DNA from 4 places in the Pontibacter actiniarum genome. Region 1 is predicted to be linked to each of the others. Evidence: riboswitches for the same ligand, from Rfam matches in the RefSeq annotation. Region 1 holds a riboswitch; each other region holds the start of a gene.

Region 1 (7,690 bases):
CCGCGCCCAGTTCTACTTTGCGTTTAAGCCAGCGCAGGTCCATCCGCATATTCGGTGCTTCAAAATGCTTCTCAGGGTAGCCCGCCACCCCGATGCAGAAGTCTGTGCCGTTGGTGTTGGCCTGCTCGTCATCCAGGTAAACACCGTTGTTCATTCCCACCACCTGCTCAATCAGCTCTGAAGCATAATTATGCCCTCCCGGCTCCGGCACAAAGCGCGCCTCGCTTTTCACGCAATCACCGCGCAGCACCAGCACGTTATCTATTCCCAGGAAATGCAGGTCGATCAGGGCGTTCTCAGTTTCTTCTTTGTTGAAGCCGCCGCAGATCAGGTGCGGCACCGTGTCTACCTTATAATGGCTTTGCAGCGCCGCGCAGATACCGACCGTACCCGGTCGCTTGCGTGTAGACCTTTTTTCCAGCAGTCCGTTTTCCCGCTGCTTATAAATATACTCTTCCCGGTGGTACGTCACGTCGATAAACGGCGGGTTGAACTCCATCAGCGGGTCTATATGGCTGTAAAGGGTGTGCAGGTTCTCACCTTTTAGCGGCGGCAGTATTTCGAACGTAAACAGCGTTTTGCCATTCGCATTTTTAAAGTGATCCGTTACTTTCATGTATTGCTTTCAGGTGCTTTTATAGATGGTAGATACTAGACATTAGATGCTAGACAGTTTAGCTTGGTAATAATGTTAGACCTTTACACTGTGTAAAAAGTCTAACAGCTAAAATCTAGCGTCTAATGTCTAAAGCTATGCTGTTTGCTGCGCCAGCGGCTTTGGCTCGTAGTTCAGGTTTGGTGAGAGCCAGCGCTCCAGTTCTTCCTGCGGCATATTTTTGCGTTGGGCAAGGTCTGCCACCTGGTCTTCGCCGATTTTGCCCAGGCCAAAGTACTTCGACTCCGGGTGCGAGAAGTATAAACCGCTCACCGAAGATGCTGGGTACATGGCCAGGTTCTCGGTAAGTATAATTCCGGTTTGCTCTTCAGCGTTCAGCAGGTTAAAGAGCGTAATCTTTTCGGTATGGTCAGGGCATCCTGGATAACCTGGTGCCGGACGAATGCCTTTATACTGCTCTTTGATCAGGTCCTCGTTGCTTAGCTGCTCTTCAGGTGAGTAGCCCCACAGCTCTCGGCGAACCTTTAAGTGCATCAATTCAGCGAAGGCTTCGGCTAATCTATCTGCCAAAGCTTTTGCCATAATAGAGCGGTAGTCGTCGTGCTCAGCTTCATACTGCTCCAGCATCTTCTCAATACCGAAACCAGCTGACACCACAAAGCCACCGATATAGTCCTGCACACCTGTTTCCTTTGGGGCGATAAAGTCAGAGAAAGCCATGTTCGGCACACCCTGTCCTTTTTTGCCCTGCTGGCGCAAGGTATGAAACTCCGTCAGCTCGTTTTCACGTGAATCATCGGCGTATACTTCTATCGTATCATCTGCCTCCACATTGGCAGGGTAAAAGCCAACTACGGCACGCGCCTCCAGCAACTGGTTGTCTACAATCTCCTGCAGCATCTGCTGCGCATCAGCAAACAGCTTGCGGGCCTCCGTTCCCAGTTCTGCATCATCCAGAATTTTCGGGTATTGGCGCTTCAGCTCCCAGGTATGGAAGAATGGTGTCCAGTCGATGAACGGCACAATCTCCGACAGCGGATAGTTTGTGTATACTTTGTTGCCCAGGAAGCTTGGCTTGGTTGGCCGTGTGGCTGCCCAGTCTACTTTATACTTATTGGCACGGGCTTCCCCTATACTTGCAAAGGCGCGGTCTTTGGTTCTGTTCAGGTGGTCTTCACGCAGCTTTTCATACTCTGCTTTTATCTCTGCAATATAGTTTTCGCGGTCGCTGCCTAACAAGCTGCTCACTACCGTTACGCTTCGTGAGGCATCGTGCACGTGCACAACTGGCCCGCTATACTGCGGCGCAATTTTCACGGCTGTATGCACACGCGAGGTAGTAGCGCCACCAATCAGCAACGGAATCTTCATGCCTCTGCGCTCCATCTCCTGTGCCACATATACCATCTCATCCAGCGAAGGCGTAATCAAACCGCTCAGGCCAATGATATCTACCTGCTGTGCTTCGGCCTCAGCCAAGATCTTATCCAGCGACACCATCACGCCAAGGTCTATCACCTCATAGTTATTACAGGCCAGCACCACGCCCACAATGTTCTTACCGATATCATGTACATCACCTTTCACAGTAGCCATCAAAATAGTGCCTGCTGTTGATTTGGATGTGTCTGAAGCCAGCTTCTCCGCCTCCATGAACGGCAGCAGGTAGGCCACAGACTTTTTCATTACACGGGCACTCTTCACCACCTGCGGCAAAAACATCTTACCTGCACCGAATAAGTCACCTACCACCGTCATACCGGCCATCAGTGGCCCCTCTATTACCTCAAGCGTTTTAGTGGCTTTCTGGCGGGCTTCCTCCGTGTCTTCTTCTATGAACTCTACAATACCTTTTACCAGGGCATGCTTCAGGCGTTCTTCTACTGGTGCCTCACGCCAGCTATTATCTGCCTGCGCGGCGCCCTTACCCTTTCCTTTTATTGTTTCGGCATAGGTAACCAGCTTTTCCGTAGCATCTGGGTGGCGGTTAAAGATAACGTCTTCAATCAGGTCGCGAAGCTCTGTTGGAATCTCGCTGTACACGCCCATCATACCTGCGTTCACAATGCCCATATCCATACCCGCCTGCACGGCATAGTATAAGAACACGGTGTGCATGGCCTCACGCACCACATCATTGCCACGGAACGAAAACGAAAGGTTACTTACACCACCACTTACCAGCGCATGCGGCAGGTTCGCCTTGATCCATTTTATCGTTTCGATATAGTCTACCGCATAGTTGTTATGCTCTTCTATACCTGTGGCTATGGCCAATATGTTAGGGTCGAAGATGATATCCTGTGGCGGGAAGCCAACTTCATCCACTAAAATGCGGTAAGATTTTTCGCAGATTTCTATTCTACGCTCAAAGGTATCCGCCTGGCCCTGCTCATCAAATGCCATCACAACAACGGCTGCACCATACTGGCGCACCTTGCGAGCCACCTTTTTAAAGTTCTCTTCGCCTTCTTTTAAGCTGATGGAGTTTACGATGCTCTTGCCCTGCACACACTTCAAACCTGCCTCAATCACACTCCATTTAGAGGAGTCGATCATGATTGGCAACTTTGAAATGTCGGGTTCAGAAGCGATAAGGTTCAGGAAGTTGGTCATGGCCTGCTCTGAGTCAAGCATGCCTTCGTCCATGTTTACATCGATAATCTGGGCACCACCTTCTACCTGCTGCTGCGCCACCGATAAGGCTTCCTCAAACTTTTCTTCTACAATAAGGCGGGCAAATTTCTTAGAGCCGGTTACATTGGTGCGTTCGCCAACATTTACAAAAAGGCTTTCAGGGTAAATGGTGAGGGGCTCGAGGCCGCTGTAGCGAGGGAGAGGAGCTACCGGGGTGGGAACGTGCGGTTTATACTTCTGCACTAAGTCGGAGATTACTTTGGTGTGTACGGGCGTAGTGCCACAACAACCACCCAGTATGTTCACCAGCCCTTCCTTTAGATATTCCTCTACAATCTCGCCCATTTGCTGCGCGGTTTCGTCGTAGCCGCCAAAGGCGTTTGGCAAACCAGCATTTGGGTAGGCACTAATGTAGCAGTCGGAGATACGGGATAGTTCTTTAATGTGCGTCTTGAGCTGACGCGCACCTAAAGCACAGTTAAAGCCAATGCTAAGTATAGGTGCATGCGAGATGGAGTTCCAGAAGGCTTCTACTGTCTGGCCAGACAAGGTACGGCCGCTGGCATCTGTGATCGTACCCGACACCATGATCGGCAGCGCTTTGCCACCATCCTGCACGTACTGGTCTATTGCGAAAAGCGCAGCCTTACAGTTCAGCGTATCAAATACTGTTTCTACCAATAGCAGGTTAGAGCCACCATCCACCAGGCCACGCACCTGCTCACAGTATGCCTCCACTAGTTGATCAAAAGTGATGGCGCGGTAACCAGGGTTGTTTACATCCGGGGAAAGCGAAGCGGTACGGTTGGTAGGGCCAATGGCACCGGCCACAAAACGCGGTTTACCCGGTACTTTTGCTTCTATCTCATCTGCTGCCTCACGTGCTAACCTTGCCGACTCATAGTTTAGCTCATATACTATGTGTTCCAGGTGGTAATCGGCCATGGCGATGCTGGTGCCGCTAAAGGTATTGGTTTCGATGATATCGGCACCAGCCTCTAAATATTCTGCATGTATGGCTTTGATAACGTCTGGGCGGGTAATAGAAAGCAGGTCGTTGTTGCCTTTCAGATCGCTGGCATGGTCTTGAAAGCGTTCGCCACGGAAGTCTGCTTCCTGTAACTGGTAACGCTGAATCATGGTGCCCATAGCACCATCCAGCACTAGCACACGCTCTTGCAGCAGTTTATGTATCGGATGTAATTTTGTCATTTCGGTGTCTTTCTTCTCTTCAGTCTTCTACGAGGCTTATCAAGAAGGACACCTATGGGAGGCAGGATCGCTCTTATCTTCCCTGGCAGCAGTTGCTCCAGGAGGGAGTTAGCACCAAGCTTTATACATGGTTGCTAAGACGTCGTCGGGCCCTATCCCTCAGTCTTTCTTGATAAGTGTAAGCAAAGTAAAGGTATATCCGTGGGAAAAAGAAATTTAGTTGCCTGAAATGTAGGCGATTTGTCTGAGCTGGCGTGGTTCTGTTTACCCACGGCTCCAGTTGGAAGCTTTTCCTCTGCTATCCTTTTGCTATCCTTCGGTCGCCATGCCTGCGGAACCGGAACAACTCTCATTAGAGAACCACTATTCCCAAGGCTGGTATGCTGCTGCCATCATTCAAGTATAATGTTGTTGTTTGGCTGATGCTGGGGTGCAAGTATAAATTTCATAGCGAGCGTCATCGCGCGGACAGGTCGCGAACTGTCCCTACAAAGTTTTGCAGGAGCTCCGTCAGCTTTGGCTACCAAAAACATTTTCAGCCTTTCCGGTGGCGAGCGCGAGCGAGGCAGCCCGAGACACGAGTAAGAGGGCCCCTATACCCGACAGGAAAAGCACCCGGCACGACGCGGAAAGACGGGCCCTCGCGGGCATGAGCGCTCTAAAGTATAAAGTGAAACAGTAGGTGTTTGGGAACTGGAGGGTGAACGGGAACTACAAAGAACAGCTTGGCTGAAGTTATAATTAGCAGATGCTATGCAAGTATAACTCTGTAGCTTTTAAAGCACGAGTTGCAAACTCGCGCTAGCAGGGTGGAAGTATAAATACAGCTAGCAGGGGCAGTTAGAGGCACAAGCGGACGCTTGCGCCAGAGAAGCAGTTTTGTAGTTCAGCTGTAAGTATGGCTTTGCAAGCCAGTCGAGTTACAAACTCGACATTATAGTAGGACACGAGTTACAAACTCGCGCCAGCGGAGGCTAGCGGAGGCTAGCGCAGGAAGAAAAGTAAGGCCAAGCCGGCGAGGCGAAAAGGCAGCTATGGACAAGGTATAGCCTAAAGCTCTGGATGCACAAAAGCAACCTGCCCATACTCAGCTAGAACACACTCCACAAGTATAAAAACAAAAGAGGGATGCCTTTGGAGCATCCCTCTTTCAGTATCAATAAAACCTAAAAATTAAGCTTCCGCCTCTACTTTAGGAATTACAGAAACGTAAGAACGGTTTTTCTTACCTTTTCTGAATGATACAACACCGTCAACCAGAGCAAACAGGGTGTGGTCTTTACCAATACCTACGTTTGTGCTTGGGTGGTGCGCAGTACCTCTTTGTCTTACAATGATGTTACCTGCGATGATGTCCTGGCCACCGTAAATCTTAACACCTAGTCGTTTAGAATGCGATTCGCGGCCGTTGTTAGAACTACCAGCTCCTTTTTTGTGTGCCATCTTTTTAACTATTTAACTCAGGTTAGCGAACTAAGCCTGAAAGGATTCAACGATTAATTTCTTCTTACTGCTTAACCAATGCTCTCGATAAGAACTTTAGTATAGTTCTGACGATGTCCTCTCGACTTTCTATACCCTTTTCTTCTCTTCTTCTTGAAGACATGAACTTTGTCAGCTCTGAACTCACCCAGGATTTTACCAGTTACCTTGATACCATCCACGAAAGGGGCGCCAACAGTGATGTTGCCGTTATCATCTGTAAGAAGAACATTGGCGAACTCAACGGCGTCACCTTCTTTGCCGGAAAGCTTGTTAGCGTAGATGAACTTACCGCTCTCTACTTTGGTCTGTTGACCTGCGATTTCTACAATTGCGTACATCAGCTTCAATGTATGTTTAAAGTTTAGTCCGCAAAAGTACGGCAACTAATTGATAATTGCAACGCCTTGTGCGTGAAAAAGTTCAGCGCCAACCCCATCTTTTACACACCTCTGTGGAAAACTGTGTTGATATCTAATCGCCAACTTTCAGCGCCTGTTTAAAACCCTCACAAACAACTACACCCCAGAACCTTACAGCAGAAGTGCCGCAGCCACCTTTTCCACAAATTACACATTTGCCCGTCGCCCGTTACACGCATTTCACCCCGTCAAGCCCTTCTTTCTGCTTTTTGCAGCGCTTCGTGTGTAAAACTCCCTTACCTTTGCACGGTGGCGCTTCACCAACCACCACACCTTTGCCATAATATTTAAATCTAAATATATAATGGAAAATGAATGTTGAAAACAGTGTGCATTAGCCCGAAAAACGGCCTAGAATAGCCGCCAGGAGGATGTGCATAAATTGAACAACTTTCACCCATGAAATCGAGTTCATTTCTATATATTTGAAGTCAGAATATTTACGGGCCAGCTGTTCGGGCAAGGCCAAAACATTCTTAGATATGGTTGGTTTTGAGTGCGCAGGCACACCCTAAACCCTATTAATTATTAAAACTTACGTGATTATGGAGCCAATACTGCAAGAGAACCCAAACCGCTTTGTGCTGTTCCCGATTCAGAACAATGAGGTATGGCAGATGTATAAGCAGGCAGAAGCCAGCTTCTGGACTGCCGAGGAGATCGACCTGGGCCAGGACCTGAAAGACTGGGAGAACCTGAACGACGGCGAGCGCCATTTCATCAGCCACGTGCTGGCTTTCTTCGCTGCCTCTGACGGCATCGTGAACGAAAACCTGGCCGTGAACTTCATGAACGAGGTGCAGATACCGGAGGCACGCTGCTTCTATGGTTTCCAGATCATGATGGAGAACATCCACTCCGAAACATACTCGCTCCTGATCGACACTTATATAAAGAAGCAGAGCGAAAAAGACCACCTGTTCAACGCCCTTGAAACCGTTCCGGCTGTGGGCCGCAAAGGGGAGTGGGCCCTTAAGTGGATCGAGAGCGAGAACTTCGCCGAGCGCCTGATTGCTTTCGCTGCGGTAGAAGGGATTTTCTTCTCCGGCTCTTTCTGCTCTATCTTCTGGCTGAAGAAGCGCGGTTTGATGCCGGGCCTTACCTTCTCCAACGAGCTGATCTCCAGAGACGAAGGCCTGCACTGCGACTTTGCCTGCCTGCTGTACTCTATGCTGAACAACAAGCTGAGCGAGGAGCGTGTGCAGGAGATTATCCGCGACGCGGTAAGTATTGAGCAGGAGTTTGTAACCGACGCCCTGCCGGTAGACCTGATCGGCATGAACTCCAAGCTCATGAGCCAGTACATTGAGTTTGTGGCCGA
Region 2 (7,690 bases), 1.4 Mb from region 1:
TCATAGTTCAGTTCTTGTTTTACTTGTTCCTGTTGATAAAAATCTTGAATGGCATCCGTCAGCTGTTCCACCTCCACCAGAAAGCCGTCGTGGCCGTAGTTTGAGCGAAGGAGGCAGAAAGACGAGCCCGGCACCTGCTCATGCAGGAAACGCTGCTCCTCCACCGGAAAGAGCAGATCCGTGTCTACCCCCACAAACAGGCAGCGCGCCCTTAGCTGCGCCAGTGCCTTCTCCACTCCTCCCCTGTCGCGGCCCACATTGTGTGCATCCATGGCCTTAGAAAGCAACCAGTAGGTATAGGCGTTAAACCTGTTTGCCAGCTTCTCTCCCTGGTACACCTGGTAGCTGGCGGCCCTGAAGCTATCGGTGATGCTGTGCCCCGGCTCCTGCTGCGACAGGTGGTACGTATTGTAGTGCCTGTAGGAGAGCATAGCGATCGCGCGGGCCGTTTTCAGCCCTTCCTTACCGGCCTCCCGCGTGCTGTTGCCCCACGACGGGTCTTGCCGGATAGCCATGCGTTGGCTCTCGTTAAAGGCCACACCCCACGGAGAGTGCCGCGCGTTGCTGGCCACATGCACCAGGCGCTCAAACACATTTGGCTTTAGCAGGGCCCACTCCAACGCCTGCTGCCCGCCCAGGGAGCCCCCCAGCAAGGTATGCACCCGCTCCAGCTCCAGTTCCTGCCGCAGCAGGTCAAAGGCACGCACCACATCCCGGTTCGTAAACTGCGGGAAGGTATGGAAGTATGGCTGCAGTGTAATGGGGTTTACAGAAAGCGGCCCCGTAGAGCCGTAGCAGCCGCCCAGCGTGTTGGCGCACACCACAAACCACTCCCGCGGGTCGTAGAGCCTCCCCTCACCGAAAAGGTCGCCCCACCAGTCGGTAACATCGGCGCTGCCGGTAAGTGCATGGCACACCCACACAACGTTGCTGCCTTGCGGGTTTAACGTGCCGTACGTGGTATAGGCCAGCTGGAAACCAGGGAGCAAAGCCCCGGACTCCAGCCTGAATTCTTGCTGATGGTGAAAAACGTGGTGTTCTGGCATTTTATACTTAGGCTATGGCGGGCTCAGCCTCTACTTTGGCAAAGGCCTGCTCAAAATCTGCTTTAATGTCGTCGAGGTGCTCTATGCCGGCGGATATCCGCAGCAAGGTCGGGTCTACGCCGGCGCTTCGCTGCTCGGCATCGCTTAACTGTTGGTGCGTGGTGGAGGCTGGGTGGATGATCAACGTTTTGGCATCGCCCACGTTGGCCAGGTGGCTTACCAGTTGCAGGCTGTTGACAAATTTCTCCGCCTGCTGCTTGTCGCCCTTCAGCTTAAAGGAAAGTACGCCGCCAAACCCGCGCTTGAGGTACTTCTGCGCCAGCTCATGATAGGGGCTGCTTTCCAGGCCAGGGTAGTTTACGCTCTCCACCAGCTCCTGCCGCTCCAGCCACTGCGCCAGCGCCAGGGCATTCTGCACCGTCCTGTCCACGCGCAGCGAGAGTGTCTCCAGCCCCTGCAGCAGCAAGAAGGAGTTGAATGGGCTCAGTGCCGGACCGAAATCCCGGAGCCCCTCCACCCGGGCACGTATGGCAAAGGCGATATTCCCGAAAGGGCTGCCCTCCCCGAACACTTCCCAGAAGTTAAGGCCGTGGTAACCCTCGCTTGGCTCCGAGAACTGCTTAAACTTGCCGTTGCCCCAGTTAAAGTTACCGCCGTCCACTAGCACACCGCCGATGCTGGTGCCATGCCCGCCGATCCATTTCGTAGCAGACTCAACCACCACATTGGCCCCGTGCTCCAACGGACGGAACAGGTAGCCGCCGGCCCCGAAGGTATTATCCACCACCAGCGGAATATCATACTTGCGGGCAAGAGCGGCAACAGCCTCAAAGTCAGGAATGTTGAAGCGCGGGTTGCCGATCGTTTCAACATAGATGGCCCTGGTCTTTTCGTCGATTAGCTTCTCGTAGCTCGCCACCTCATCGGTTTCTGCAAAGCGCGTCTCAATGCCCAGGCGCTTAAACGATACCTTAAACTGGTTGTAAGTGCCGCCATAGAGGTAACTGGTGGTGATAAAGTTGTCGCCGGCCTCCAGTATGTTGGTGAGCGCAATAAACTGGGCCGCCTGGCCTGAGGCCACCGCCACCGCCGCCACTCCCCCTTCCAGCGCCGCGATGCGCTTTTCAAACACATCGGTGGTGGGGTTCATGATACGGGTATAGATGTTACCGAACTCCTTCAGGGCAAACAGGTTGGCGCCGTGCTCGGCGTTCTTAAAAGCGTAGGAGGTGGTTTGGTAGATGGGTACGGCGCGCGACTGTGTGGTTGGATCTATCTCCTGGCCGGCGTGCAGCTGTAGTGTCTCGAAGTGCAGTGATTTTGACATGACGTATGGTATAGGTTAGATAAAACGTAGGTGTATGCTGTGTTTAGGGTAGGCGCAAAGGCGCTTACGGAGGGGCGGTGGCTACAGGTAAATCTGCGGCAGGGCCCAGCGTTAAAAAACGGAAAAGCGGAGTGGTTTAGCAGCAACAGTAGCTGCGCATGCTACACAGGGGCGTGCACATGACAGAAGCTTTAGCAGGAGCTAAAAAGCAGTTTTGCGACAGCTCAGGCGCTGCCGATGAAAGTAATAATACGTACTGTGTTGGCTTGATTCCCTTGTTCATGACCGTATCAATTTATATTCGTCCGGCACCCTGCCGAACTCAGGAATTAGCACCTTAACACCGGTGGTTAGGTTGCTAGCGTTTCACAGAGCCTGTCTCTCCACGCTTCTTTATAAATCAATATCCGCTAAGGGCGTATTGACTTGATGTTGCAAGTATACGGGGCGCTTTTTTAAAAAGCCAAATATTTTTTATCTTTTTTGAAAATCCTGTGGTAACCGGGCGCTTTGGTTTGAAGATTCATACTTGGTGCAGTGGCTAGGCGCAGCTGGTAAATCCCGAGGCAGGTTACTCAGCCCAAAACGGCTCCCAAAAGGCGTTGTTTCTAAGGCTTCCGACCTCAAACATAGAGTATTACATATATAAATTTTAAGGCCCCTGATTTTTTTTCTCGAAACTGCTACTAATAGTTTTAGCTAAAAAGTCCTATCTTCGAGGCTTAGGAGCCGGTATTCTGCCGGTTGTGCAGGAGAAGAGAAACGTTGTCGAACCATGTCCCAGATCTATATTCGCCAAACGGTAGTGTACGAGGAGCACCAGGCCCCGCTTTCGCTGTATGAGCTGCACCAGCAGATCCGCGAGGAGCTGGAGGTGGCGTTCCCGGACAGCTATTGGGTGGTGGCAGAGGTGGCGCAGGTAAACGTAGACCGGCGCAAGGGCCACTGCTACCTCACGCTGGTAGACAAAGGCGACGATGCGCGGCAGATGCTGGCACAGGCGCGCGCTACCATCTGGGGCTCGCGCTACCAGATGCTGGGCCGCTATTTCGAAGAGAAAACAGGACAGCCGCTAAAGGCAGGGCTAAAGGTGCTGCTGCAGGCAACGGTGCGTTTCCATGAGCTCTATGGCCTCAGCCTCGACATCACCAACATCGACCCCAACTACACCATTGGGGACCTGGCCCGCCAACGGCAGGAAACCCTAAAGCGCCTGGAGGCGGAGGGCCTGCTGGAGGCAAACAAAGAGCTAAAGCTGCCCCTGGTGCCGCAGAGGCTAGCCGTTATTTCATCGGGCACGGCGGCCGGCTACCAGGACTTCATCCACCAGCTGGCGGGCAACAGCTACGGCTATTACTTCGAAACCACGCTTTTCCCGGCTACGGTGCAGGGCAACGAGGCCCCTGCCTCGGTGGCACAGGCCTTTGCCCGGATTAGCAGCAACAGCGATGCGTTTGATGCCATTGTGCTGATTCGGGGGGGCGGCTCCCAAACGGACCTCAGCTGCTTCGATGACTACAGAATTGCCGCAGCCATCGGGCACTCGCCGCTGCCGGTGCTAACGGGCATCGGCCACGAGCGCGATGAAAGCATTGCCGACCTGGTGGCCAACACCCGCCTCAAGACCCCGACCGCTGTGGCCGGGTTCCTGATCGACAGGTTCAGGGAGGCAGAGGAAAGTGCGGAGGATATGTTCGACAGCATCCGGATGTTTGCCGCACAGCAGCTCAAACTCACCAGTGACAAACTGGAGCGGCTGAGCCTGCGCTTCAACAACATCACCAAACAGCAATTGCAAAACCGGAAAGACAAGCTCGAAAGCCTGTCGCGGGGGCTGCTCCTGAAGCCAAAGTCATACCTGGAGGCGCAACGGCACCTGGTAAGCGACATGGAGAAGGACATCAGCTCCGGCACAAAAGACTTGCTGCACGAGCGGCAACGGTACCTGCAGGAGCTTTCGGTGTGTGTGGAGGGCAAAAGCCAGCGCTACCTGCACATGAAAGAGCACGAGCTGAACCACCTGGTGCACTGCCTGGAGACAGAGGCAAACGATCAGCTTAAAAAAGAGCAGCTGCTGTTTTCGAAGTATAGCGATAAGCTGGAGTACGGCGCCAAAGGCAAGCTTACCAACGAGCACCACCGCCTGAGGCTGCTGGAGATGGGCATTGAGGCAAACAACCCCGAAAAACTGCTCCTGCGCGGCTACACGCTGACGCTCCTAAACGGCAGGATTATTAAAAGTACAAAAGACGTGAAAGACGGCGATGTGGTGGAGACGAAGATGCAGGACGGCACCCTCCACAGCATGGTTGTAAATGTTGATACAGATGAATAAGGAATTAAAGGACATGACCTACCGCGAGGCAACGCAGGAGTTAGAGGAGATCTTACGCGCCATCGAAAATGACGCCGTAGATGTGGATGAACTCACCCAGAAAGTACAGCGCTCGTCGCAGCTCATAAAGCTGTGCAAAGAGAAGCTGCGCAAGGCCGAAAAAGCCATCGACCAGGTGTTTAACGAGGAGAACTGCGAAACGCCTGCACCGGCAAAGCCACAGGAGGGTAAGTCTGCCAGCGGCACTTTGTTTTAACCCTCACCGGCCCCGGCTTGTAACCGGAGGTGCTGGTCTAGGAGGCACCATGGCCGTTACAGAGGCTCCCTGGCTCTCTTATACTTCCCTAAAGCACTCCGCACCAGAAATTAAAAGCGGCCTTACCCTGATATTATTCTCAGCGTAAGGCCGTTTATAGTTTAATCTACCGGATACACCTACCGGTTCAGTTCCTTTATCTCTTTCCAGCTCCAGTTATACTTTGGCGTAATGCCCTGGTAGGCGTCGCGGTAGTACTTTACCACTTCCTCTTTCAGCTCCCCCACGGGGATAGACGAAGTAAAAATCTCGCGCTCGGTCGGGTTGGCGTAGGTCTCGGAGCGGGTTAGTTTGTCTCCGTCGAGGCGGAGCAACGGCCCGGTTTCGGTCACGGTATCGTACGTCCAGCGGCGGCCGGAAGTCTCGAGTTCGTTCAGGCGGGCAGCCAGCGGAGCCATCGTCAGGCGCGGCAGCGTTGGGCGGGAGGCAATGTCAACCCAGGTCGTGTACTTATATTCCAGCTCATACTTGTTCCCTTCGTAGCAGGTGAGCACCATGTCAAAGCCCTGCGTGCGGGAGTAAAGGGCGTAGTAGTGCAGCGGGTGTGGCGTTTCAATAATGATAAGGCCGATGTCCGGGTGGCGCGAGACCTTGGTCTCCGGCTTGTACATATCGCGGTAACCGAGCAGCACGCCGCCCACTTCGTCTTCCCAAGCACCCTGCTCCCAATCCGGGTTTTGCAGCGCGCGGCCGAACTCCCGCAGGAAGAACCGAAACTTCTGGACACACTGTGCCGCCTCCTTCTCCTCCATTTCATCCGCCTCAAAGGGTCTGTAAAACAGGTCCCGCTCCTTTGCGTTGAGCCAGCAGACGAGCTTTAGCGCCTCCCCGGCCAGCGGGTGGTTCAGGTCCAGCTCCCGGAAGTCGCCGATCAGGGCCATTTGCCGCAGCAGCTCCTCGTGCTCCAGCGCCAGCTCCGGGTTCAGCAAGGCCCACACCCCCACAAAACCGTCTATGTCGAAATGGTTTGCAGTAACATAGGGCAGGTCCAGCGCGGGCAGGTTCTGGCGCAGCGCATTGAGCACAATGGCAGCGCTGGTATCGTCTTTCACGGCCTCGGGTGTGGGAGCGCCTTTCCAGTGAGAAAGCATCACCCCGTTGGCGTGCGCACTGTCAACCACCAGGGCTTTCTTATCCTTAACCTCCGAGAAGGGTATAAACTGTCGTTTCTGCATGGCCTAAAATTGCAGATACATGAGGCAACCTGCAAGTTTTTTTGTAGCAAACTGAGGCTAAGGACGCTACGGATTTGCCCCCACCGCCGCCATTAGATTTTCAGCTATACTTCTTAACTTACCGGCAGAAACAACACCAATACAAGCCATGGCGCTACAGCAAGTATACCGCACCTCCCTCTCCCTCCTCACAGACCTGTACCAACTGACGATGGCCTACGGCTACTGGAAAAACGGTATGGCCGAGCGGGAGGCGGTGTTCCATCTGTACTTCCGGAAGAACCCCTTTGGGGGCGGCTATACTGTAGCAGCCGGTCTGGAGCACGCGGTGCAGTACCTGCAGGCCCTGAAGTTTACGGACGAGGACCTGGCCTACCTGGGCAGCCTGAAGGGTAGCCAGGGCCAGCCGCTTTTTGAGCAGGCGTTCCTCGACTACCTGGGCGCAATGGAGTTTAGCTGCGATATGGATGCCGTGCCCGAGGGCACTGTTGTTTTCCCGAATGAGCCACTGGTGCGCGTAAAAGGCCCCTTGCTGCAGGCACAGCTTGTGGAGACGCCCCTGCTCACCATTATCAACTTTGAAACCCTGATTGCCACCAAGGCCGCCCGTATCAAAGAGGCCGCCAAAGGAGATACTGTCATTGAGTTTGGGATGAGGCGCGCCCAGGGCATCGACGGTTCCCTTTCTGCTGCACGCGCGGCCTACGTCGGGGGGGCTGATGCCACCTCTAACCTGCTGGCGGGGCAGCTCTACAACATCCCTGTTCGCGGCACGCATGCCCACAGCTGGGTGCAGGCCTTCGACTCGGAGGAGGAGGCTTTTGAGGCCTACGGCGAGGCTTTCCTGCAGGATACGGTCCTGCTGGTAGACACCTACGACACGTTGGAGGGCGTGAAGAAAGCCATTGCCGTGGCAAAGAAGCTGCAACCGAAGGGGTTTGTTTTCGGCGGCATCCGCCTTGACTCCGGCGACCTGACCTACCTGAGCCAGCAGGCACGCAAGCTGCTGGACGAGGCGGGCTTTACCGGCACCAGCATTGTTGCCAGCAACGACCTGGACGAGCGCCTGATCACGCACCTGAAACAGGAGGGCGCCAAGATCAACGTGTGGGGCGTGGGCACCAAAATGATCACCGCCTACGACCAGCCGGCTCTCGGCGGCGTGTACAAGCTGGCGGCAGTAAAAGACGGCGAGTGGGAGTATAAGATCAAGCTATCGGAGCAGCTGGCAAAGACCTCCAACCCGGGCATCCTGCAGGTGCGGCGTTACTACGACCAGGAACGCTACCAGGCCGACATGATCTATAACGAGCTGGAGCCACTGCCGGCAAACCCTCAGATCGTTGACCCGCTCGACACGACACGCCGCAAAACCGTGGAGGCAAACGTGCAGCATAAAGACCTGCTGCTACCGGTTTTCAACAAAGGAACCCTTATCTATACTTTGCCAGACCTCCCAAGTATAAAAACATATACCCAGCAGGAGCTAAA
Region 3 (7,690 bases), 1.9 Mb from region 1:
TCCCACTGGCTTTCTCCAACTACCAGCTCCTGACCCTGAACCAGAGCGGTTACGCCGCCACGGCCCTCTCCTACCTGCCGGTGCAGCCGGTGCTGTGGGATGAGTACCAGAACCAGGGCCGGCCGGAGGACCAGTCCGTGTTCCGGGTGCTAATGCGCCACGAGCCCCTGACCTGGGCCTACTACCTGGCGCTGCTGACGCTGGCGCTTTTCCTGCTGTTCCAGAGCAAACGCACGCAGCGCGTCATTCCGGTGCTGGAGCCGCTCCGCAATACCACGCTGGACTTCGTGCAGGCCATCAGCAGTTTATACTTTAACCAGGGCAGCCACAAGAACATCGCCGAGAAAAAAATCGCCTATTTCCTGGAGCACCTGCGCCTGAACTATCACATTCAAACCAACGAGCAGGATGCGGAGCTGCGGGAGCGGGTCATCAGCAAGTCCGGCGCCAGCGAAGAGCTGGTCGGCAAGCTGTTTAACCTTATCGACAGCATCCACCGCAGCGATGCCCTCAGCGACCAGACACTTTTGATGCTGAATAGTTATTTAGAAGAATTTCACAGACAAACCTCCTTTGGGCCACAAGCCCCGGTATAGCTTATGCAAGAAGACCTACTCACCGCCACCCAGGAAAACAAAACAGATTATACGGCCCTGCGCACAGCCACCGAACGTATAAAGCAGGAGCTCCGCCAGATTATTGTGGGGCAGGAAAAACTTATCGAGCTGTTGCTGGTGGCCATGCTTGCCGAAGGGCATGTGCTGATTGAGGGCGTGCCCGGCATCGCCAAAACACTGACGGCAAAACTGCTGGCCCGCACCGTGCAGGTGGATTTTAGCCGCATACAGTTCACGCCGGACCTGATGCCCTCCGATGTGCTGGGCACCTCTGTCTTTCACCCCGGCAGCGCCACCTTCGAGTACAAGCAGGGGCCGATCTTCGCGAACATCGTTCTGATTGACGAAATCAACCGCGCCCCTGCCAAAACACAGGCCTCGCTTTTTGAGGTGATGGAGGAGCAGCACATTACCCACGATGGCCGTGTGTATCCCCTGGCTGCGCCCTTTGTGGTGCTGGCTACCCAAAACCCGATTGAACAGGAAGGAACCTATCGCCTGCCCGAGGCGCAGCTGGACCGTTTTATGTTTAAGGTGCTGGTAGATTACCCAAGCCTGGAGGAGGAAGTGGCGATACTGGAGCTGCAGCACAAAGGCGCTGCGCTCAGGAAAGACCTGGAGCGGGTACAGCCGGTGCTATCGGCAGCGCAACTGCTGGAGCTGCGAAAAGCCGTGCAGGCCGTGCACCTGGATCGGAAACTGATCGAATACATCGCCCAGATCATCGGGGAAACGCGGGTGAACAGGTCGCTTTACCTGGGCGCTTCGCCGCGTGCCTCCATTGCCCTGCTCAACAGCGCCAAAGCAATGGCGGCCCTGCGCGGCCGCGGTTTCGTGACGCCGGAGGAAGTGCAGGAGCTGGCCCCGGTGGTGCTGCGCCACCGCATCCTGCTGACGCCGGAGCGTGAGATGGAGGGCATCACGCCGGATGAGGTCATCAAACAGATCGTTCAGAAAATAGAGGTACCGCGCTAGTGGCTTTTATCCGCAGTTTATACTTTACAAACCGCCTGTACCTGAACCTGGCTGCGCTGGTGTGCCTTTTTGTGGTGGCGTTTTTTGTGCCGGTGCTACTGGTGGTTGCCAAGGTCGGCACTGCGGTTTTGCTGCTGCTCACCCTCGTGGACCTGCTCATGCTCTACAGCAACAAAGCCGGGATGCATGCCAGCCGCTCCATGCAGGAGAAGCTCTCCAACGGCAGCGATAACGAAATACACCTGTACCTCGAGAACAGGTATAGCTTTGCGGTGCGCACGGAGGTGATTGACGAGCTGCCCTTCCAGTTCCAGAAGCGCGACACGCTGTTTCAGGCACAGATCCCGAAGGGCCGCACGCACATTATCCTGTATACTTTGCGGCCAACCAAACGGGGCAGCTACAGCTTCGGCGCGATCAACGTGTTTGCGATGGGCCCGCTGCGGCTTGTGAAGCGGCGCTACAGGTTCGCGCAGGACCAGGAGGTGCCGGTGTACCCATCTTTTGTGCAGATGCGGCAGTACGAGCTGATGGCCGTATCCAACAGGCTCCATGAGGTGGGGGTAAAAAAAGTGCGCCGCATGGGCCACAGCTCCGAGTTTGAGCAAGTACGCCCCTACGTCGCCGGCGACGACCAGCGGACGATCAACTGGAAAGCCACGGCGCGCAAAGCCGACCTAATGGTGAACAGCTACCAGGATGAGAAGTCGCAGCAGGTATACTGCCTGATCGACAAGGGACGGGTGATGCAGATGCCCTTCGAGGAACTCACCCTGCTGGACTACGCCATCAACGCCTCTCTCGTTATCTCCAACATCGCCCTCAAAAAGCAGGACAAGGCCGGCGTCATCACCTTCTCCGACAAGATCAGCAACATACTCCCGGCACAGCGCAAAGAAAACCAGTTGCGCCGTATTCTGGAGTTGCTCTACAACCAGAAAACCCTCTACCAGGAAACAGACTACGAGCGCCTCTACACCACGGTGCGCCACTCCCTGAAACAGCGAAGCCTGCTCCTGCTGTTCACCAACTTTGAAACCCTCAACGGTGCAGAACGCCAGCTCCCATACCTCCGCGCCCTGGCCCGGCACCACCTGCTGGTGGTCATCTTCTTTGAAAACACCGAGCTGCATGAGGTGCTGCGCCGGCCTGCCACCAACACAGCGCAAGTATACACCAAGGCCATCGCGCAGAAGTTCAGCTATGATAAGCGAAAAGTGGTAAAGGTACTGCGCCAGCACGGCATCCACACCATCCTCACCCCACCCCAGGACCTGACGGTGAACACCATCAACAAATACCTGGAGCTAAAAGCACGGGGCCTGATCTGATAAAAAAAGGGAGACAAAGCTTGTCTCCCTTTTTTGGTAAGGTTAGTAAAGTTAGAATAGTTGCGGATGTATTTAAGGTGAGAGTAATGCGTGTTTATGCGTTATGCCGCCACAGCGGGCGCAGCGGCAGGCTGCCTGGCCAAAAACCTGTCCACGAGTGGTGTGTAGATAGCCACCAAACTGAACAGCAGTAACAGGTACAGATACCAGGCGGAGGCCCAGAGGTCCAGGAAGCTCAGCTGCCCCTCGGTAAAGCTGAGCAGGATCAGGATCTGCGCGCCGTACGGCAACAGGCCCTGCACCACGCACGAAGCGATGTCAAGCAGCGCTGCGGTTTTGCGCTTATCGATGCTGTATTTCCGGCTCACCTCCTTCACCACTTGCCCCGTGACCACAATAGAGACCGTGTTGTTGGCGATGGCCGTATTGGTGCCGCCTACCAGCGCCAGTATGCCTGTTTGCGCAGAGCGGAAACCGCGGGTGGCTTTGCTCACGCGCTGCAGCAGGAAGGCAATTCCGCCTGCCTCGTTCACCATCTGAGCCAGGCCGCCTGTGAGCATGGAAAGCAGGAAAATCTCGATCATGCCTGTAAAGCCTTCGTACACGCTGCGGCCGAACGACAGCACCTCCAGGTGCCCCGTTGCCAACCCAACCGCCCCGGACGCCAGGGTGCCGACCGTCAGCACAACGAACACGTTCACACCGGACACGGCCAGCACAATCACAAGCTGGTAAGGCGCTATTTGCCAGAAAGAAGCGGCGTGCAGCTCAGGCAGCAGGTTTTCCGGCGTTCCGGCCGTGTTCCAGCCTGTAAACAGCAGCAACCCTATGGTTACCAAGGCCGCCGGGCCTGCAATCAAAATATTTACCCTGAACTTATCGCGCATGCTGCACTCCTGGGTTTGCGTGGCGGCAATCGTGGTGTCGGAGATAAACGAGAGGTTATCGCCGAACATCGCGCCGCCCAGCAAGGCTCCCAAAAGCAAGGGCAGCGACGTATGGCTTTGCTCTGCCAGCCCTACCGCAATCGGGCCCAGCGCCACAATGGCACCGACCGAAGTTCCTGTCGCCGTGGAAAGGAAAGCCGCCAGCAGAAACACGCCCAGCGCCAGGTACTGCACCGGCAGCACGCTGAGGCCCAGGTTAACGGTGGCGTCTACCCCGCCCACGGCCTTTGTTACCGTGGCAAACGCGCCTGCCAGCAAGTAGATCAGGCACATGGTAACGATCTTGGAGTCGCCGCAGCCCCGGATAAGCGCCGCCACTTTCGCCTCCGTAGAACCACGAAGTATAAAAAAGGCCGAAACAATGCCCAGCAAAACGGCCACAGGCGCAGGAAGTGCATAAAAATCATTTAAAAGGATGCCTGCCCCCAGGAAGGTAAGCACAAACACCAGGAAAGGCACAAGGGCCCATCCCCCTGTTTTCTGAATATGTTGCATGTATAGATGAAAGCGAAAGGCAGGAGCAGGTACCAAGTACTTGCAGCAGCCACGCCCGGTTAATGAAAAGAATGTACAGTTAGTTTTATCCCCTGCAGAAAAGCGACGGGGTGCGGTTCAGTGACCGAAGAAAAGGCTTACCCTCAACAGCAGTAACAACAGTAGCAGGCGCGCACAGGCGTTGCGGTAAAGGCACGGAAAAGAATAGCGGAAAGCTGGTGTAACAGGTGCATGAGGTTAAATTTATAGGTCCCAAACTGGGCAGGTGTTAGCACCTTTACGGCCGCGGCCGTGGTTGCTAGAGGTTCGCTGAGCCTGCTCTCTCCCCTCTTCTTTATAAATCTTGCATAAAGATGCCACAAAGGTAAAAGCAGCCGCGCGACAAAATCAAACCTTTTCGGAAACTTCTAAGAACATTTATATTCCAGTACGGCTATTATTCAGTGTCTAAACTTGCATCTGTGCCGAAAATCCGGCAAGTTTAATGTTCTGAAAAATCACCCAAAACAACCAATATGAAGTATACCGCTACTGCTTTTTTTGCCCTGCTGCTGGCGAGCGCCAGCTTTACCGCCTGTACCAAAAACCCTTATGCCAGCACCAACAAAGCGCACAAGAAACAGCTGAAGACCTACGCCAGGCAGCTCCGCACAGTTCCGGCCACTATCCCAGGCGAGGAGCGCCTGCAGCAGGGGGATTACTGGGTGGGCACCACCAACTTCAGCATGCGGCGCCCTAACTTCGTGGTAATTCACCACACGGCGCAGAACTCCACCGACCACACGCTCAAGACGTTTACGATGCCGAAGACCCAGGTGAGCGCGCACTATGTGATCGGCCGCGACGGCAAAGTATACCACATGCTGAACGACAACCTGCGCGCCTGGCACGGGGGCAACAGCCGCTGGGGCAACGACCGGGACCTGAACTCCTCCTCCATCGGCATTGAGCTGGACAACAACGGGCTGGAGCCTTTTTCGGAGGAGCAGATCAACAGCCTGCTGGACGTACTTGCCATGCTGAAGGAGACGCACGGCATCCCGGCCGCCAACTTCATAGGCCACTCTGACATTGCCCCGACGCGCAAGAACGACCCGAACCGCACCTTCCCGTGGAAGAAACTGGCGGATGCCGGGTACGGCCTGTGGTACGACGAGGGGGTGGTGGAGAAGTACCTGCAGCCGGCCGCGCCGATCACGGTTCTCGACAGCACCGGCACAAAACCTGCGCTTATACTGCAGCCGACCGACTCTGTTTCCACCATTCCTCCTCACTTTAACCCCAAGGACGCGCTCCGCATCATTGGCTACGATACCCGCGACATGCCAGCCGCCATCAAGGCGTTTAAGCTGCACTTTATCCAACACGAGGTAGACACGGTGCTGACGGCAAAAGACAAAATCGTACTTTACAACCTGTACCAAAAGTATTTGTAGCAGTTACTTCTTGAAACTAACACAAGCTGTGATGTGCAATTTGAAGCTTCCTAACGGTTGATTGAAGCGCACGCTTATCTCTCTACCCCTTTCAAAGGGGGCTTGGCAGAAGCTCCGTCAGCCGTGGCTATTGGAAATGATCCCAGTCTTTCCGTTGAGCGCCTTGTAGCTTTCCGGTGCCGCGCGAGCGGCAGCCGTTAGGCAGGAAAGATACACAGCGCGATGCGGGAAGACGAGGCCCCGCGGCCGGGAGCGCACCAAAGCTAGAAGTGAAACTTAGCAGAAGCGAACCTGAAGGATGAACAACAGCCAGAAAGTATAGCTCATTCCAAGTAGCAGAAAGCAGCGGCAGTTAGCGCAAAAAAAAATTGCACACACCAAGAGAATTTATCATACTCATCCACAGAAGCTCCAAAACAAACCGGCCCCGGCAGAAGATAACGATCTCCTGGCGGGGCCGATTCATGTAAGCTATACTTGCCTAGGCCAGCATGTTCCATACATACTGCAGCATCAGCCCGCAGAGGTAAGCGCCATAGGTGCCCACGGCATACCCGAGCACGGCCAGCAGCACGCCCACCGGCGCCAGAAACTTGTTGAAGGCCACCGCCACGATTGGTGCAGAGGCTGCCCCGCCGATGTTGGCCTGGCTGCCCACCGCCACATAGAAAAAAGGTGCCCGGATAATACGCGCCACCACCAGCATAATGATGATGTGGAAGATGATCCAGAGCGCCCCCACCAGGAACAGCTTCGGGTTATCCAGCACAGCGGCCAGGTCCATGCTCATGCCGATGGTGGCCACCAGGAAGTACAGGAAAACGGTGCCGAAGCGCGAGGCGCCATAGCTCTCCAGCTCACTGGCTTTGGTAAACGAAAGCACCAGCCCGGCCGTGGTGGCAAGGATCACCAGCCAGAAAAAGCCGCTGGTGATAGAGTAGGTTTCCAGCGCCGGGAAGTTCTCGGCAAAGTACGGCGCAATGATATCGGCCAGGAAATGCGACAGCCCTGTAAAGCCAAACGCAACCCCCAGCACGATCATGGTGGTAGTGGCGGTAGGGATAACGCGCTTGCCCGCCTGCAGGCCCTCCAGGCGCTCCTCCAGCTCCCTGATCGGGCGACTATCGGCGTTCAGCAGCTTGTCGATCTTCTCCGGCTTCTGCGACCAGTACAGCAGGAAGCCCATCCACACGTTGGCCACCAGCACGTCTACCGCAATCATCTGCCCAAAGGCTTCCTTGCTCGCACCGAAAACCTCCAGCATGGCCGCCTGGTTTGCGCCGCCGCCTATCCAGCTTCCGGAGATCGTGGACAGGCCTTTCCATACTTCATCGGTCCCGGTGTACAGCACATCCGGAAAGGCAGAGCCGACCAGGAACAGCGCCAGCGGGCCGCCCAGCATCACCCCTACCGTACCGGCAAAGAACATGATCACCGCTTTGCTGCCCAGCATGCGCAGCGACTTAAAGTCGATGCTGAGGGTGAGCAGGATAAGCGAGGCAGGCAGAAAGAAGCGCGAGGCCACAAAGTACAGCTGCGAGGTTTCGCCTGAGATGATGTTAAACGTGTTGAGCAGGGCCGGCAGGAAGTAGCACAGCAGCACCGACGGCACTACCTTGTAAAACTTAAGCCAAAAGCGGTTGGAACTGGCGGAGGTTTGAAAGACGATAGCCAGGATGACGAGCAGGATGCCCAGCACCACGGCCTCATTCGTAATCAGCGGAGCGCTAGATTCGGTCATGGGTTGGTTTAGTGTTAGTCGTTAAGGGTGAATGTTTCGCTCTGAGCCGGTTGCAGCCTCACTCGGATCACCTGTTCGGGGCCGGGACGCTACCGGTCAGAAGCTTTAAAGTTAGAACTACAAACGCCCATTGCCAACACCTGCGGCC
Region 4 (7,690 bases), 1.5 Mb from region 1:
CGGCTTTTTTTGCGCCATACTGATTTACCACAACCTGCTGTACCTGGTAGCCCCGGTCATGCTGATTTTCTACGGTTGTGCCTTGCTTAATGCCAGCAAGTACACTTTGAGCGATATTCGGTACCTGGGCCTCTGTGAGATTGCCCTTGGGTTGCTGGCAAGCTACTTTGTTGCCTATGGCTTCGTGGCCTGGACCATTGGGTTCGGAGCGCTGCACATAGTGTATGGAGCGTTAGTATACTTCAAATACGAGCGCTAGAGGATACGTGAAAGATTACTTAGACAATATAAATAAGGCCTTTGAGAGCAGGGCGCGGCTAGGCATTATGTCGGTGCTGATGGTGGAGGACAAAGCCGACTTCAACACCCTGAAGGAAACGCTGCAGCTAACGGACGGCAACCTGGCCAGCCACTTGCGTGCCCTGGAGGAAGCAGCGTACCTGCGTGTAGAAAAGCAGTTCGTGGGCCGCAAGCCTAACACGACTTACCATGCTACCGAGGCTGGACGCGAGGCTTTTAACAGCCACTTAGATGCGCTGGAGCAGCTTATTTTGAGCAACAGGAAAGACAGCTGATATTTTTTTACGCCTATACTTTGAAACTCAAAGTACTTTTAAAAATACCTTGCAAAAACAAATGCTACACTAAAAACAATACAGTTATGGCACAGCACAACGAACCTCAACACCAGCCGGTCCACCCGGCCTCAGTAGGCAGGCGCATGCTGCAGGGCGCAGCGGCAGGGCTACTTCTGATCGCGTTTTTCCTGATAGGGGCTGGAGAGCCTGAGCCAGAGTGGCCAACGTTCTGGATGGTTAAACCGCTACTGGTGGTCCCGCTGGCGGGGGCATTGGGTGGCCTCTTCTACTACAACATGGACCACCTGCGGTGCCAGGGCGGCTGGAGAACGGCATTGGCTTATACGTTAAGCCTGCTGGTATACTTCGTCGTGCTGTGGCTGGGCGTTGTTCTAGGCTTAAACGGCACGATGTGGGACTAACATCCCAAATCCACGCAAACACCTACACTTCAGCATCTTGCCCCTATGTGGGTAGAAATGGAACCACGGAAGGTAGCGTGTGGCAAAGAGAGAGCTCCTGGAACAAGTATGGCCGTGGCTTGCCTGGGCAGTGGTAAACGCAGGTAAGCTACTGATTAGCACACTATAGCAACGGCTATTTGTAGCCCCTAAAGCACAAAACACACGATTCAAACTTCATCAAAAAAAGAAAGATTATGGTTACGCAAAACAAACGACTTACAGGCATTGTGCTCGCAGTAGCGCTCCTGTTGCTGATTCCATTCACAGCCATACAGTTCACCGATGAAGTGGTCTGGACGCTGTTTGATTTTATAGTTGCTGGTGCCCTGCTGCTCGGCACCGGTCTCCTGTGTGAATTGGTCCTGCGGAAGGTCAAGAGTGCAAACTACAGGATCGCCATCATTGCAGCTGCTCTAATCGTCCTCTTCCTGGTCTGGGCGGAGCTTGCCGTGGGCATATTCGGGTCGCCTTTCGCGGGAAGTTAAGCTGCAATGCAATGAAAGGCGCCGCCGTAGTATCGTACGTTGCCAGTTGGGTGTTTGCCCTAGCGGTTTTTGTAACCGGCTTACTGCAACTGACGCTGGTGCATCCTGTTCCGGGAGTTGTTTACCTGCTGCTTTCCTCCCTTTACGCTCCTCCGGCAAGCGCACTGCTCCGGAACAGACTCGGCTTTTCGATACCGCCCCTGGTAAAAGTCATCTTGGGCGTAATCCTTATCCTGTTTACGCTGGGCGTTAGTGACCTTGGAGACATGATTGACTGACCGGCCAGTACTGCTGTGGCGGCAGAAATCGCCTTAGGGCACCTACAAGTTGTGTAAACACCACAGAATCAAAAGCATTCTTCCTCCAGATAAAAAACAGCCATGAAAGAAGAGATCTTAATCCACCTCAACGACCCCGGGCAGCTCGAAAAGTTGTACAGAAGCAACAAAGCCCCCTTTAAGCGAGCCTTCAGTATGGTGTACCCGGAGCTGAAAGGCAACACCCTTGCCGATTGCTGGAACGAAAGGCTACAGTACGAATCAGACGAGATTAACTGGGGCTCCACCACAGAACTGTTGCTGGTTGTGGCTGCGGCTTTAACGGCAGGCTTTATCGCTAAAATACCGGCCCTGTTCCATGTCAGCGAAGCGTTCTTTTACCCTAGAAACGCAGGCTTTATCTTTCTTCCGCTCCTGGCGGCCTACTTTGCCTGGAAGAATAACCTGCCACCCCAGCGCATTGCCGTGCTCGGCGGAGTGATGTTGCTTTCGCTGATCTACATAAACGCCCTTCCTGCATCCACCGAGAGCGATACACTGCTGCTGGCGTGCATCCACCTGCTCCTGTTGCTGTGGGTGCTTTTAGGCGCTGCCTATGCAGGCCAAGACCTCAACAGCTACGACAAACGGCTCGACTACTTGCGGTACAACGGCGATCTGCTGGTCATGACGACGCTTATTCTGATTGCCGGAGGAATAATGACAGGGCTCACGATCGGGCTATTCTCGCTGATCGGTTTTCAGATTGAGGAGCTATACTTTCAGTACGTCGGCATTTTCGGGCTGGCCGGGGCCCCTATCGTGGGCACTTACCTGACGCAGACCAACCCGCAGCTGGTAAACAAGGTCTCCCCTGTTATTGCCAGGATCTTTGGGCCGCTAGTGCTGGCCATGCTTGTGGTTTACCTGGGCGCCATCGTGTACTCCGGCAAAGACCCCTACAACGACCGCGAGTTCCTGCTCCTCTTTAACTTGCTGCTGATCGGGGTAATGGCTATTGTTTTCTTTTCGGTGGCAGAAAACTCCAGGGCAGCGCGCAACACCACGGCGGCCTGGGTGCTTTTGCTTTTGTCAGTAGTAACCATACTTGTAAACAGCATCGCGCTGTCTGCCATCCTGTTCCGGATAGCGGAGTGGGGCTTTACGCCCAACAGGCTGGCTGTGTTGGGAGGCAACATCCTGATCCTGGCAAACCTGCTGCTGGTAACCTTTGGCCTCTACAGAAGCGTGACCAGAAAGGCTGACACAGCTGCTGTAGGAAGGGCTATTGCTGCGTACGCTCCCGTTTACGGTGCCTGGGTAGTCGTTGTGGTGTTTCTCTTCCCGCTGCTGTTCGGCTTTAGGTAAGCCGGCCGGGCTACCGGTGCTTTGCTCCCACCGCAGGCGCTGCCGCTCCAATCGTTTACCGCTGCCCAACCTTCTCCTGCCCCTTTTCCGTTTAATAGCACAAGTACAAACTACTTAAGTTGATGGCCTATGAACACCCTACCTGTCAACTGGCTCACCGAAGGGCTTCTGGATTTTGAGTATAAAAAGTACCTGCTGCTGGCTTACCTGCAGGCAGCCAAATCAGAGTTTGGCAAGCAGCGCCTCTACCCTATTTTCTCGGACCTGATCATGCACTACCGCAACCTGCAACAGGTAAAGGAGCACAAGCGCCTGGTGTACGAGTCGTTTCCGCAGCGCATCAGCCGTGCCGACTTTGAAAAGCTGGAGCTGGTGTATGAGAAAATCGTGCAGGACGACGAAACGATGGAGCAGATAGAGGAAATCATACAATACGCCACGCCGCTGTTCAGCCAGGCGCTGGGGGAAGGCAAAGAACTCTATGAGTTTGTGGAGCGCCACCTGGAGATCAGCCCGGTCGGTATTACCCCCATGTACCACAACGAGGGCTACCTCTTTCTGGACACTTACCCCGGCAAGGAAACGCAGGTGTATGCCTACCACATCACGGTGTTTGAGAATACCTACGAAAAGTACCGGGGCATTAACACGCGGCACCTGCAAACAGTGCGGCGCAGCCTGGCCCAGACACACGAGCACCTCAAAGTGCAACTGATAAGAGAGCGCCAGGAGCTGCCCAACCCGGCTACGTTTTTGGCTGTGGCCAAGCTGCCGATTCCGGTGGAGCAGTCGCTGTTGCCCATCGCCAAGCGCTCGCTCGTAAAGTATGTAACCCAGCTGGCGGCCTGACCGCCTGCGGCCCGGGAGTGTAACGCAGCAAATACAGCCCTCATACAGCTTTTACCACGCCACTTCCGCTGACCCAGGCACCTGTTATTTCTGCCCTGTGGCCCTTATCTTCACCGCTGTTTCACAATATTTTACACAAAGGGTTACACATCTCAGAAAAAGCCGTAATTTTGTAGGAGTATCACCAATGGACGTAACGTCTGTAATAAATTTATAAAGAAGAGGCGAGAGACTAGGCTCCGCGACCCTCTGGCAACCTCCGGTACGGTAAGGTGCCAAATCCTATCCCGGCCGGGCCGGGGCATATAAATTGATAAAGCAATGCAAACCTACAACCTTACATCAGCAACACTTACCCCAGCAGGTTATGGCTACGCCACAGCCCTTGCTGCCTCTGCCCCAACAACTGCGCGCGCAAAGCAGATCTGTTGTTGCTGTTGTTGTTCCAGCTGCTAAAGCTCCTCTCACCAGTCCCATTACGGTTTTAAAAAAGCTCCCGCAGGAGCCTGCTGCCACTCTTAGAGCACAGCAGAAATACCGGTGCCTGCTCCTCCTGTGGTGGATTGGCATAGTTATAGCCATGAATGGGACGTCAGTTACCAATTTAGTTTTCAAGAGATTAAAGTATATCCCATGGATTTATCACAAGAATTGCTGGCGAAGCTGGACAGCCTGCGCGCCTCCCTTACCGGACTTTCGGCTGAGGAGGGATTGCAGCGTCTGGCACAGGAATTCAATGGCAATATTGCCTTTTCCTCCAGCCTTGGTATAGAAGACCAAGTCATTACGCATTTCATTTTCGAGAATAACCTGCCGATACGTGTGTTCACGCTGGATACAGGTCGCCTCTTTAACGAGAGCTATACCCTGCTGCACAAAACCAACAACCACTACGGCAAAAAGATAGAAGTATACTTCCCGAAGCATGAGGCGGTAGAGCAGTTGGTAAACGAAAAAGGCCCTATGAGCTTCTACAACTCCATCGACGACAGAAAACAGTGCTGCTACATCCGTAAGGTGGAGCCACTGAACCGCGCCCTGCAAGGAGTGAACATCTGGGTGACGGGTATTCGTGCCGATCAATCAGGTGCACGCCAGGACCTGCAGCTGCTGGAATGGGACGAAGGCCACCAACTGATTAAGTATAACCCATTGCTGGACTGGTCGCTGGAGGATGTAAAGGCTGCTGTAAAAACGCTAAACATCCCATACAACCCGCTGCACGACAAAGGCTTTGTAAGCATAGGCTGCGCCCCTTGTACCCGTGCCATCGCTGAAGGTGAAGACTTTAGAGCCGGCCGCTGGTGGTGGGAAGACAACTCCAAAAAAGAATGCGGCTTGCACGCACGATAGCTAATTATAAATTAGAAATCATGAATTATGAATGTGTTTTGTGAATGGATAAAAGGCATAGGCTTCTTGCTCCAATTCATAATTCAGCATTCATAATTCAGAATTAAATACAAATTATGACAAAGAGATATCTGGATTACCTCGACCAGTTGGAGGCAGAAGCTATCCACATTATGCGCGAGGTAGCGGGGCAGTTTGAAAAGCCAGCCCTGCTCTTTTCGGGCGGCAAAGATTCTATCACACTGGTACGCCTGGCTGAGAAAGCCTTTAGACCGGGTAAATTCCCGTTCCCGCTGGTGCACATCGATACCGGCCATAACTTCCCAGAGGCTATTCGCTACCGCGATGAATTAGCAGAGCGCCTGGGCGAAAAGCTGATCGTGCGCAACGTGGAAGACACCATCAAACGCAAGAGTTTATCGGAACCTAAAGGTCGCTACGCCAGCCGCAATGCGCTGCAAACACATACCCTATTAGAAACTATCGAAGAGTTTGGCTTTGATGCCTGCATTGGTGGTGCCCGCCGCGACGAAGAAAAAGCCCGCGCCAAAGAGCGTATCTTCTCTGTTCGTGACGAGTTTGGCCAGTGGGACCCGAAACGTCAGCGCCCGGAGCTTTGGAACATCTACAACGGCCGCATCACAAAAGGTGAAAACGTACGCGTGTTCCCGATCTCAAACTGGACGGAGCTAGACGTGTGGAACTACATCAAACGTGAAGGTATTGAGCTGCCGAACATCTACTATACTCACGAGCGCGAGTGTCTGGTGCGTGATGGGAAGCTGATGGCATGGTCTGACTTTATTTATCAGGAGCCGGACGATGTGGTAGTGAGAAAGCAGGTACGTTTCCGCACGGTGGGCGATATGACCTGTACAGCTGCTGTAGAGTCAATCGCACATGATATAGACGGCGTAATCGCGGAGATTCTGGAGTCTAAAATAAGTGAGCGTGGCGCGACCCGTATCGATGATAAGCTGTCTGAAACAGCAATGGAAGACCGCAAAAAAGGAGGATACTTTTAAGATGGATATACTAAGATTTATTACCGCAGGCAGCGTAGACGATGGAAAGAGCACCCTGATAGGTCGCCTGCTGTACGATACAAAACAGATTTTTGCCGACCAACTGGAAGCCATCGAAAGCTCTGGCCGCCTGAACGAAGACGGGCAGGTTGACCTTTCCTTGTTAACGGATGGTCTGAAGGCAGAGCGCGAGCAGGGCATCACCATTGATGTAGCTTATAAGTACTTCTCTACCGAAAAGCGTAAGTTTATCATTGCCGATGCGCCGGGTCACATTCAGTATACCCGCAACATGGTTACAGGTGCATCCAACTCAAACTTGTCTATCATACTTGTAGATGCCCGCAAAGGAGTACAGGAGCAGACGCGTCGCCATTCTATTATCTCTTCCCTGCTAGGTATTCCGCATTTGGTTATCTGCATCAATAAGATGGACTTGGTAGGTTATGACGAGCAGGTGTATAATCAGATTATAGCTGATTATAAGCAGTTTGCCAAGAAGCTGAACGCCAAAGACATCACCTTTATACCTGTTAGCGCCCTGAAAGGCGATAACATTGTAGAGGGTTCTGAGCTGACTATGCCGTGGTATCAGGGGCCAAGTCTGCTGGAGCACCTGGAGCAGGTGCCAGTTTCACAGGATTTCAACTTAGATGACTCCCGTTTCCCGGTACAATACGTTATTCGCCCACTCACGGCAGAGCATCACGACTACCGTGGCTATGCTGGTAAAGTGATAAGCGGTACTTATAAGGCTGGCGATAAAGTAACGGTGCAGCCTTCAGGCCAGACAACTACCGTTAAGTCTGTAGAGTTAGGTGGCAAAGTGCTGGAAGAGGCGTTTGCCCCTATGTCTGTTGTTCTTCAGCTTGAGGATGAAGTAGATATTAGCCGTGGTGACATCATAGTTAAAGCAGCTGAAAACCTGGAGGTAGCGCAGGAGTTTGAGGCCACCGTATGCTGGATGCACAACAAAGCCCTGAAACCAGGTGCTAAACTGTTGCTCCGCCACAACTCCACCGAAACCCGCTGCGTGGTACGCAACATCGACTACAAAATTGACATCAACACCCTGGACCACCTGGAGGATGTAGACCAGATACAGCTGAATGATATTTGCCGTGTGCAGATTAAAACAGCCTCTCCGCTCCTGCTCGATAAATATGAGGATAACCGTTCAAACGGTGGTTTTATATTGGTTGACGAAACTTCGTTTGCCACTGTAGGTGCCGGTATGGTTTCTGAGATAGAGTTCTAGGTAGAAAGTAATTTTAAGCATAAAAGCCGCTGCAGTTTATACTTGCAGCGGCT

What was found. Region 1 has a riboswitch for S-adenosylmethionine ahead of metH (methionine synthase). Riboswitches for the same ligand answer to the same signal wherever they lie in the genome.
Region 2: it holds a riboswitch for S-adenosylmethionine, as region 1 does, so the genes downstream of both, CA264_RS02380 (O-acetylhomoserine aminocarboxypropyltransferase/cysteine synthase family protein) here and metH (methionine synthase) in region 1, are expected to answer to the same signal.
Region 3: it holds a riboswitch for S-adenosylmethionine, as region 1 does, so the genes downstream of both, CA264_RS08695 (Na+/H+ antiporter NhaC family protein) here and metH (methionine synthase) in region 1, are expected to answer to the same signal.
Region 4: it holds a riboswitch for S-adenosylmethionine, as region 1 does, so the genes downstream of both, CA264_RS02560 (phosphoadenylyl-sulfate reductase) here and metH (methionine synthase) in region 1, are expected to answer to the same signal.

Annotation. Positions count from the first base shown of each region.
Region 1 is NZ_CP021235.1:3,912,522-3,920,211, forward strand. Features, by position in the region: gene metF (methylenetetrahydrofolate reductase [NAD(P)H]) at 1-616, opposite strand, end outside; gene metH (methionine synthase) at 752-4,465, opposite strand; SAM riboswitch class I at 4,536-4,644, opposite strand; gene rpmA (50S ribosomal protein L27) at 5,639-5,908, opposite strand; gene rplU (50S ribosomal protein L21) at 5,980-6,288, opposite strand; gene CA264_RS16850 (ribonucleoside-diphosphate reductase small subunit) at 6,915-7,690, shown strand, end outside.
Region 2 is NZ_CP021235.1:542,566-550,255, reverse strand. Features, by position in the region: gene CA264_RS02385 (homoserine O-acetyltransferase family protein) at 1-1,046, opposite strand, end outside; gene CA264_RS02390 (homoserine dehydrogenase) at 1-4, opposite strand, end outside; gene CA264_RS02380 (O-acetylhomoserine aminocarboxypropyltransferase/cysteine synthase family protein) at 1,054-2,373, opposite strand; SAM riboswitch class I at 2,666-2,775, opposite strand; gene xseA (exodeoxyribonuclease VII large subunit) at 3,149-4,708, shown strand; gene xseB (exodeoxyribonuclease VII small subunit) at 4,701-4,964, shown strand; gene CA264_RS02365 (DUF6687 family protein) at 5,144-6,199, opposite strand; gene CA264_RS02360 (nicotinate phosphoribosyltransferase) at 6,348-7,690, shown strand, end outside.
Region 3 is NZ_CP021235.1:2,005,482-2,013,171, forward strand. Features, by position in the region: gene CA264_RS08680 (DUF4350 domain-containing protein) at 1-596, shown strand, start outside; gene CA264_RS08685 (AAA family ATPase) at 600-1,592, shown strand; gene CA264_RS08690 (DUF58 domain-containing protein) at 1,592-2,923, shown strand; gene CA264_RS08695 (Na+/H+ antiporter NhaC family protein) at 3,025-4,365, opposite strand; SAM riboswitch class I at 4,606-4,708, opposite strand; gene CA264_RS08700 (N-acetylmuramoyl-L-alanine amidase) at 4,881-5,801, shown strand; gene CA264_RS08705 (DUF819 family protein) at 6,283-7,542, opposite strand.
Region 4 is NZ_CP021235.1:593,555-601,244, reverse strand. Features, by position in the region: gene CA264_RS02595 (hypothetical protein) at 1-259, shown strand, start outside; gene CA264_RS02590 (winged helix-turn-helix domain-containing protein) at 267-575, shown strand; gene CA264_RS02585 (hypothetical protein) at 662-1,000, shown strand; gene CA264_RS02580 (hypothetical protein) at 1,237-1,527, shown strand; gene CA264_RS02575 (hypothetical protein) at 1,539-1,805, shown strand; gene CA264_RS02570 (DUF4153 domain-containing protein) at 1,908-3,152, shown strand; gene CA264_RS02565 (hypothetical protein) at 3,282-4,001, shown strand; SAM riboswitch class I at 4,210-4,313, shown strand; gene CA264_RS02560 (phosphoadenylyl-sulfate reductase) at 4,635-5,354, shown strand; gene cysD (sulfate adenylyltransferase subunit CysD) at 5,471-6,379, shown strand; gene CA264_RS02550 (sulfate adenylyltransferase subunit 1) at 6,381-7,637, shown strand.